One region of the Blautia sp. ZXY-1-C6 genome, then DNA from elsewhere that is predicted to be linked to it. Evidence: a T-box and tRNA genes for the amino acid it is inferred to sense, from the RefSeq annotation. Region 1 holds a T-box; the other holds one or more tRNA genes.
What was found. A T-box is a leader RNA that pairs with one kind of tRNA and senses whether it is charged. The one in region 1 lies ahead of pheS (phenylalanine--tRNA ligase subunit alpha), so its partner is inferred to be a tRNA-Phe.
Positions count from the first base shown of each region.

Region 2: it encodes a tRNA-Phe, which carries the amino acid that the T-box ahead of pheS (phenylalanine--tRNA ligase subunit alpha) is inferred to sense. The anticodon was not compared.

Region 1 is NZ_JBWJVQ010000274.1:1,251-6,133, forward strand. Features, by position in the region: gene AC075J_RS17515 (histidine phosphatase family protein) at 1-19, opposite strand, end outside; gene pheT (phenylalanine--tRNA ligase subunit beta) at 19-2,436, opposite strand; gene pheS (phenylalanine--tRNA ligase subunit alpha) at 2,541-3,560, opposite strand; T-box leader at 3,744-3,975, opposite strand; gene gltA (NADPH-dependent glutamate synthase) at 4,035-4,883, opposite strand, start outside.
Region 2 is NZ_JBWJVQ010000150.1:19,555-24,437, reverse strand. Features, by position in the region: gene AC075J_RS06455 (O-acetylhomoserine aminocarboxypropyltransferase/cysteine synthase family protein) at 1-920, opposite strand, end outside; partial or broken gene AC075J_RS06450 (DUF6783 domain-containing protein) at 917-1,132, opposite strand; partial or broken gene AC075J_RS06445 (DUF6783 domain-containing protein) at 1,091-1,219, shown strand; gene AC075J_RS06440 (DUF6783 domain-containing protein) at 1,200-1,304, shown strand; tRNA gene AC075J_RS06435 (tRNA-Phe) at 1,461-1,533, opposite strand; gene AC075J_RS06430 (iron-containing alcohol dehydrogenase) at 1,650-2,834, opposite strand; gene AC075J_RS06425 (extracellular solute-binding protein) at 3,191-4,558, shown strand; gene AC075J_RS06420 (carbohydrate ABC transporter permease) at 4,854-4,883, shown strand, end outside.

The DNA of each region.
Region 1 (4,883 bases):
TTAATACATAAATCAGCATTAACTTCTCAACTCGATTCCAAGGTCTGTCAGACCATTCAGGATTTTCTTCATTGCAGCTGTAATCTCGCTCTCTTCCAGAGTCTTGTCATGGTGACGGAATACCAGAGAATAAGCCATGGATTTATATCCTCCTTTAATCTGGTTTCCTTCATAAATGTCAAATAACTGATAACTCTCCAGAATCTTTCCGCCTCTCTGAGTCAGAATATGTTCAATCTGTCCTGCAAGAACGGTTTTCGGAACGACCATACTTAAATCGCGGGTTACTGCAGGATATTTTGCAATTCCTGTGTATTTATGGTTGAAGCTTGCAAATTCAAGAACCGTAAGGATATCAATCACTGCCACATATGCCTTATCACCGATTCCATAAGTATCTGCAACCAGAGGATGAATCTCTCCCAGATAGCCTACAACCTTACCATCATAAACCATATTTGCCTGTCTTCCGGGATGAAGGTAAGTCTTTCCGCTGTTTGGATCATAATCTACTTTATCTCTCATTCCTACTTTCTCAAAGAACTCTTCACATACACCTTTCATGTCAAAGAAATCGCCGTTTCCATACATACCAAGTGTAAAGTGCATACGCTCATCCGGAAGTTCTGTAAGAGGAAGTGCTTTCGGACGATATACATTACCAAGTTCATAGAGACGTACATCTTTATTTCTTCTGTTATAGTTCGTAGCCAGAGAACTGAGCATACCGTTTAAAGTAGTTGTTCTCATGACACTGTAGTCTTCTCCCAGAGGATTGCTGATCACGATTCCCTGACGGAGCTTACTGTCAGCCGGAAGTCTTAATTTGTCAAATACCTTCGGACTTTCGAAAGAATAGGTCATTCCTTCAGAGAAACCACAATATTCCGCAATATCACGTGCCACTGCTTCAATACGAAGTTTAAACGGAAGCTTACCTGTTGTAGCTTCACCTGTAGGCAGAGTAGTCGGAATCTTATCATATCCGAAAAATCTTGCAACTTCTTCTGCAACATCAGCTACATAATGGATATCCTGACGGAAAGTAGGAGCTACGATCTCATTTGTTTTTTCGTCATAGGTCAGTTCTACTTTTGCCAGATAAGCAAGCATTTCTTCCGGTGTCAGATCAGTTCCAAGAAGAGCATTAATCTTCTCCGGTTTGAAAGGAACTCTGGATGGTTCTCTTACTTCATTGCAGATATCTACCATTCCACCTACGACTTCACCTGCTCCAAGTTCCTCCATCAGCTGGCATGCTCTGTCGATAGCTGCCTGCGCATTGTTCGGGTCAAGACCTTTTTCGAATTTACCGGAAGCATCTGTTCTCAGACCGATTCTCTTGGAAGAAAGGCGGATATTTGTTCCATCAAAACATGCAGCCTCGAAAAGAACAGTTTTTACATCGTCTGTGATCATAGAATTCTCTCCACCCATGATACCGGCAATACCAACTGCTTTCTCACCGTCACAAATCATCAGTACCTGATCATCCATGGTACGTTCCTGTCCATCCAGCGTTACAAATTTCTCATCATTCTCTGCACGACGTACAACGATTTCTTTTCCTGCAATCCTGTCCAGATCATATGCGTGCATTGGCTGACCAAATTCTTCCATTACATAGTTTGTAATATCTACCAGATTATTGATCGGACGGATTCCATTGGAAGCCAGACATCTCTGCATCCATTTCGGAGATGGTCCGATCTTAACATTCTTTACGACTCTTGCACAGTAACGTGGACAAAGTTTCGGATCTTCTACCGTTACTTTTACATAGTCAGAAGCTTTTTCATCATTTCCCTTACACTCTACAACAGGAGGACAGAATTTCTCATTAAACGTAGCTGCCGCTTCTCTTGCAATTCCCAGTACGCCGTAGCAGTCAACACGATTGGATGTGATTTCATATTCAAAGACAACATCATCCAAGCCCAGTGCCTTGATCGCACTCTCGCCTACAACAGCGTCTTCAGGGAAAATATAGATTCCGTATTCCGGGGCTTCCGGATACATTTCTCTTGTGCTTCCCAGCTCTTCGATGGAACACATCATACCATAGGAATCGATTCCGCGAAGTTTTCCTTTTTTGATTTCAATTCCACCCGGTGTTTTCTTTCCGTCATGTCCACCGGCAACACGTCCGCCGTCAAGAACAACAGGAACCTTATCTCCCTCTTTTACATTAGGAGCGCCTGTAACAATCTGTACAGTCTCTGTTCCGATATTCACCTGGCAAATGATCAGTTTATCCGCATCCGGATGTTTCTCAATTTTTTCAATCTGACCGATCACGATCTTATCCAGATCTGCGTCCAGTTTTTCAAAGCCTTCCACTTTTGTTCCTGTCAGTGTCATGGCATCTGTATATTCCTGTGCTGTCACATCAAGATCCGGCACATACATTTTAATCCAAGATAATGAAGTATTCATTTTGTTAATCCTCTTTCTATATTATAGCTCAGACTTATAGCAGCTTTCCCGGACAGAAATTTCCTCTTGGCTGCATAGCTCTGTTGTTTCAGACAGTCATTTCATCAGAACTGTTTCAGGAAACGGATATCATTCTCATAGAGCAGTCTCATGTCATCAATCTCATATTTCAGAAGTGCAATACGTTCAAGACCTACGCCAAATGCGAATCCGGTGTATTCTTCCGGATCAATTCCGCACATGCTTAATACATTCGGATGAACCATACCGCAGCCAAGGATTTCAATCCAGCCGGAACCTTTACAGAAACGGCAGCCTTTACCACCACACTTGAAACAGGATACATCCACCTCTGCGCTTGGCTCTGTGAACGGGAAGTGATGTGGTCTGAACTTAGTTTTTGTCTCAGGTCCGAATAATTCCTGTGCAAACTCCTGCAAAGTTCCCTTAAGATCTGCAAAAGTGATGTTCTTGTCAATAACAAGACCTTCGATCTGATGGAAAGAAGGAGAATGTGTTGCATCTACTTCATCTGAACGGAATACACGACCAGGTGCGATCATACGGATCGGCAGCTTTCCTTTCTCCATAGTACGTGCCTGAACCGGTGAAGTCTGGGAACGAAGAAGGATAGAATCGTTGATAAAGAAAGTATCCTGTTCATCACGTGCCGGATGATTTTCCGGAATATTCAGTTTAGTAAAGTTGTAATCCGCATACTCTACCTCCGGTCCCTCTACTACTTCATAACCCATACCAATAAAGATACGCTCTACTTCTTCCAGGGCGATGGTGTTCGGGTGACGGTGACCGATTTTAGCTTTCTTTGCAGGTAAAGTCACATCAATCACTTCCTGTTTCATCTTCTCTTCACGTGCTGCTTCTTCCAGTTTCTGTTTAGATTCATCAAGAAGTGCTTCTATCTTGCTTCTTGTTTCGTTTACAAGCTGTCCAACCTTCGGGCGCTCTTCCGGTGCAACATCTTTCATACTCTTTAAAATTGCAGTCAATTCACCTTTTTTACCAAGGTATGCCACACGTACTTCGTTCAGTTTTTCCAGACCTTCGGATTCACTGATCCGTTTTCCGGCTGCTTCAGCCAGTTCCTGAAGTCTTTCTTTCATATCCATGTTCTCTTTCTCCTTTATGTCATAATGTCAGAGAAGAAAAATCGTTACTGAGAACAGAATGAACAGTAACGTAAAATCTGACTCTGACTTGATAGCCACAAATCGCTCCGTTGCAAAAGCAGTTCTCGCAATTCATGTTATAATAGCAGAATTAGCAAACAAAAAACTCCGTCCCACTAAAGGGACGGAGTAAAATATCCGCGGTACCACCCTGCTTCCTGCATTTTCTACAGGCTCTCGGTCTGCTTAACGCGCAGTAACGTCATTTCCTACTCAGTAAATACTGTCATTCAGAAATGCGGCTCCGGTGGGAAATTCAGGAAATATCTGAACCTGAGGCAGCTTCCAGCCGATGGCTTCCTCTCTCTGACGGAAAATAAATCCCTGTAAACACCTTCTAAGCTTTTCATGATTATCAACACTAGTAATCATGCCACAGACGTCAAAATCTGTCAAGTACCATTTACATTATTTATTTTTAAGATATTCATCGATACCTTTGGCACCAGCTTTACCTGCACCCATGGCAAGGATAACAGTAGCTGCACCTGTAACAGCATCACCGCCGGCATATACACCATCTTTAGATGTCTTACCTGTTTCTTCTTCAGCAATGATACATCTTCTCTTATTGACTTCAAGACCTTTTGTTGTAGAAGAAATAAGAGGGTTCGGGGAAGTACCAAGAGACATGATAACTGTATCTACATCCATGTCATATTCAAATCCCGGAATTTCAACCGGACGACGTCTTCCGGAAGCATCCGGCTCACCAAGTTCCATCTTGACAACCTTCATACCTTTTACATGACCGTTCTCATCTACAAGGATTTCCTTCGGGTTAGTAAGAAGATCAAAGATGATTCCCTCTTCTTTTGCGTGATGAACTTCCTCTGCTCGTGCAGGAAGCTCTGCTTCACTTCTTCTGTATACGATATGTACTTCAGCACCAAGTCTTAAAGCTGTTCTGGCAGCATCCATAGCAACATTACCACCGCCTACAACTGCTACTTTCTTTCCTGCTGCGATCGGTGTATCATAAGAATCATCAAAAGCTTTCATCAGGTTGCTTCTTGTAAGATATTCGTTGGCAGAGAATACACCGCTTGCATTCTCACCCGGGATACCCATGAACATTGGAAGTCCGGCACCTGATCCGATAAATACAGCTTCAAATCCTTCGTCCTCGATCAGCTGATCGATTGTTGTGGATTTACCGATAACAACATTAGTCTCGAATTTAACACCTAATTCTTTAACTTTTTCAATTTCTTTCTTAACAACTTTCTGTTTCGGAAGACGGAACTCCGGAATACC
Region 2 (4,883 bases), on a different contig from region 1:
AATTCGGCAATCTTCTGTGCATTATAGCAGTGACGTTCCACGCGGAGAGGAAGAGTTTCAAGTCCCAGGTTTAACAGGAAGCAGTTTGTAGGAGACGGGATAGAGCCCAGGTCACGCATTAACTGAGAGGTTGCCTTTGTGATATAAGCCTTCTTTCCAAACTGTTTAGTATAAATAACACCATGATAAGATTCATCCGGTTCAGTCAGTCCATGATATTTATGTCCATAGGCATCCCAGTCAAAGTTACCGCTGTCAACGATAGCTCCGCCAACCTGCACAGCATGTCCGTCCATATATTTGGTTGTGGAATGGGTGACGATATCAGCTCCCCACTCAAAAGGACGGCAGTTTACAGGAGTAGCGAAGGTGTTGTCTACAATAAGCGGAACTTCATGTTCGTGAGCAACCTTTGCGAATTTTTCAATATCAAGAATTACCAGGGCCGGGTTTGCGATGGTCTCTGCGAAAAGTACCTTTGTATTAGGGCGGAAGGCAGCTGCAATTTCTTCAGGGCTAGCATCGGTGTCAACGAAAGTGCAGTCAATGCCAAGCTTTTTGAAGGTAACAGCCAGGAGGTTAAAGGTTCCTCCGTAAATAGTAGAAGCCGCCACAACATGATCACCTGCTTCGCAGATATTGAAGACTGCATAGAAGTTGGCAGCTTGTCCGGAAGAGGTAAGGATAGCGGCAACACCACCCTCCAGATCCGCAATTTTTGCTGCTACAGCATCATTTGTGGGGTTCTGCAGACGGGTATAGAAGTATCCTTCTGCCTTAAGATCGAAGAGCTGTCCCATTTCATCAGTAGTATCATATTTATAAGTGGTACTCTGATAAATCGGGAGTGCGCATGGTTCACCCTTAGACGGAGTGTAACCGGAATGGAGACATTTAGTCTCGACTTTAAAGTCACTCATGAGTTTAGTTCCTTTCTTATGTGAAATATTGCTTCAATAAAATATTGTATTAATATTGGGAAAATTGTGATGATATTGATACAAAATTTCATGATAGTCTTAGAGCGTGTCTGAAAAATCATTCCCGCAATCTGCACGCCCCACTTTGCGGGATATTTCACCCGAATTCAGTTGCCGTAGCCCGCTACGGCGCCCTCATCCGGGCAAAATATCCCACAAATTGTGACGCACATCTTGCAGAAAGCCTTTTTCAGACACACTCTAGAGCGTGTTTGAAAAATCATTCCCACAAATTGTGACGCACATCTTGCGGAAAGCATTTTTCAAACATACTCTGGAAAAATTATACTGCTGAAAGTGAGAGAAGACAATATTAAAAAATGAAATAAAAAAATGCTCAGGCTTTTTCTAACCAGCCGTGAGCAAAAAAAGAAAATAAAAAATGCTCAGGCTTTTTCTAACCAGCCGTGAGCAAAAAAAGAAAATAAAAAATGCCCAGGCTTTTTCTAACCAGCCGTGAGCAAAAAAGAAAATAAAAAATGCCCAGAGCCGGAATCGAACCAGCGACACGAGGATTTTCAGTCCTCTGCTCTACCAACTGAGCTATCTGGGCATTTGGTCTGTGAACTGTTGTGTATCACAAACCTTATAATAGCATATTGATTGTTTGAATGCAAGTAATTTTTATGATTTTTGCGAAAAAAGAGAAAATTATAACAAAAATTTATTTTATCTTGCCATAAGGTAGATTTTTTCCATATCTCTCATATTGAGCTGTTTAAAGACTCCAATGGTGCGAGTGTCCTCAAAACTGCATTTGAATGCAAGATCATGAATTTGCTGATCTGTGAGATCCAGACCCAGTTCATGTAAACTGGTGGGCATTTCTACAGACCGGAAAAAATTTTCCATTGCTTCAATTCCTGCAAGGGCTGTTTCTTTATAATCAGTTCCACATGGAATGTCAAATACATTGGTGGCAAACTGAGCAAAACGTTCAGGGTTCACCTCGTAGACGTATCGTGCCCAGCTTCCCCAGATAGCTGCCAGACCTGCTCCGTGAGTTACATTGTAGACACCTCCCAGTTCATGTTCAAGCTGGTGGCATGCCCAGTCACCACCACCTGTACCGCATCCGGTCAGACCGTTGTGGGAAAGGCTTCCTGCCCACATAATTTCTGCCCTGGCGCTGTAATTGTCTGGTTCTTTCATAAGAATACGGGCATTGTAAATGACTGTCTGCATCAGAGCTTCGCTGATGCTGTCTGTAATCTCCATAGTTTCAATATTTACAAAATATCGCTCCATGGTGTGCATGAGGATATCTACACATCCGCTTTCTGTCTGATACTGTGGGAGTGTGTAGGTGAGACGTGGATTTAAGATGGCAAATTTCGGCCTGCAGTAATCTGTCTTTGCACATCCACGTTTTTCTTTTGTTTCTTCATTTGTGATAACACTGGAACTGCTCATTTCACTTCCGGAAGCTGCAATTGTAAGGATGACACCAATGGGCAGACAGCCGGTTGGAACAGCTTTTTTCAGACAGAAATCCCAGACATCATTGTTCGGATTGGCAACGCCATAGCCGATGGCTTTGGAAGAGTCAATAACACTTCCTCCTCCTACAGCAAGGATAAAGTCTACATGTTCTTTTTGGCATAATTCGATTCCCTCGCGGACTTTGGAAAGAAGTGGATTAGGAATGACACCACCCAGGGTGATGTATTCAAGACCTTCTTCTTTCAGATTAGAAGTGATCTCATCAATCAGTCCGGAACGGACAGCACTCTGACCTCCATAATGGATCAAAACTTTTTTTGCTCCATACTTCTTCAGCAGGGAACCTGCCTGAAGGTGGGTATCTTTGCCAAAGAGAACCTGTGTTGGTGTATAATATTCAAAATTTCTCATAATATGTAAACGACCTCCTATAGATTGAAAGGGTAACTGAATCAGGTAAGTCCTCTGCTTTAATTGTAAAATGTAATGAGCAGTAGGTGGGACTTCCTTTTTATATTAAAGCAAATAATGGAAAAATAGTCAAAAAATAATAAAAAAATTAAAATTTGAAAGCAATTTTTGCTGGTTCTCAGAAGACATTTTTGGAAAGATTCCAGTACAGATATCTATAATTTTCTGCACACAGAAAACGGAAAGACAGAAATTTATAGATTTTGGACAGAATATTTTATGGGCATTATGTGAATGGAATGCTATGATAAATACACTTAAATATACAAAGTGAATAAAAAAGGAGGAAACAAGAAATGAAAAAAAGAATGTACAAGATTATGGCACTTGCCATGACAGCAGCTATGGTGGTACCGATGGCAGCGCAGACAACTGCATTTGCAGCTGACGACAAAGAAATTACTTACTGGAATATTGCGGTAGAGAGCCCGGACAAAGATATTGTTACTGCAGCAGTAGACAAGTTTAACAAAGAAACAGAGTCAGGCTATACTGTAAATCAGGTAGCTATCCAGAACGATACATACAAGGAAAAACTTGTTATCGCGATGAGCTCCGGTGAGTGTCCTGATATGTACTCAAGCTGGTCCGGTGGTCCGATGTATGAATATATTGATTCCGGATTTGCTCAGCCGATTGATGATCTTCTTGATCAGTCCGATGTTAAAGATAAACTTCTGGATGCAGCTATTGAACAGGGAAGCTACAACGGACATGTATATGCAATCCCATATCTGAATGTTTCTCTGGCAGGTATCTTCTACAACAAAGATATGTTTGAACAGTACGGACTTGAAGAACCGAAGACATTAGCTGATTTGGAAAATATCTGTGCAACATTAAAAGAAAACGGAATTACACCTTTTGCACTTGCTAATGGTTCCAAATGGACAGGTTCCATGTACTTCATGTCTCTGGCAGCACGTTATGGCGGACTGGAACCATTCCAGAATGCAGTTGCAGGAACCGGCAAATTCACAGATGACTGCTTCATCAAAGCAGGTGAGAAGATTCAGGAGTGGGTTAACAACGGATACTTCCCGGATGGCGTAAACTCCTTAAGCGAAGATGACGGACAGGCAAAACAGTTAATGTATCAGGAGACAGCAGGTATGCTTCTCTGTGGCTCATGGTATACAGGAACATTCCAGACTGACAGTGAGGAATTCTATCAGAAGATCGGCTGGTTCCCATTCCCTGCAATTGATGATTCCGATGCTGATCCTACAATCCAGATCGGTACTGTAGGTGATCAGTTCATTTCCTTCAACTGTGAAGGTGATAAACTTGCAGCAGCATTTGAATGTGCAACAGATCATTTATCTGATGAAGTTGCAGACATTACATACTCTAACAACAAGATTGTTCCTGTAAAAGATGCAGGAGACCACATTTCAGACCCTGTTGTAAAGGAAATTTTTGATGCAGCTCAGGAAGCATCTTCTATCCAGTTGTGGTATGACCAGTATCTGCCAACATCTGTTGCAACTGCACATCTTGATGGCTTACAGGAAGTATTTGGTCTGACAAAGACTCCTCAGGAAGCACAGGAAGAAATGCAGAAAGCAATGGACGAATATTTAAGTACCAAATCTGATTCCGGCGCAGCAGATGATACTGCAGAAGAAGCTACAGATGATGCAGCAGCAGATGATGCTGAATAATCTTTAAAGGAAAGCAGGCATTCATTCTGACCTGAGTAAGGGTAGAAAAGAAGGGTTCTGCACATGCTGAAAGTGCAGAACCCTTTATCTTGAAAAACAATATGTGAGTACACAGAGCGTGCTTGAAAAATCATTTCAATGTCAAATTACATATCAGACAGCATGTCAGAAAATATATAAAAACCATCTCAGAAATATATCTCTAACATATTCCGAAAGCATTTTTCAAACATACTCTGGCATACGTTAGGTCAGATGATCAAATCTCAGAAAGTATTAAAAAGGAGGCACCAAAATGAATGAAAAAGGGATATCTCTGGTTCAG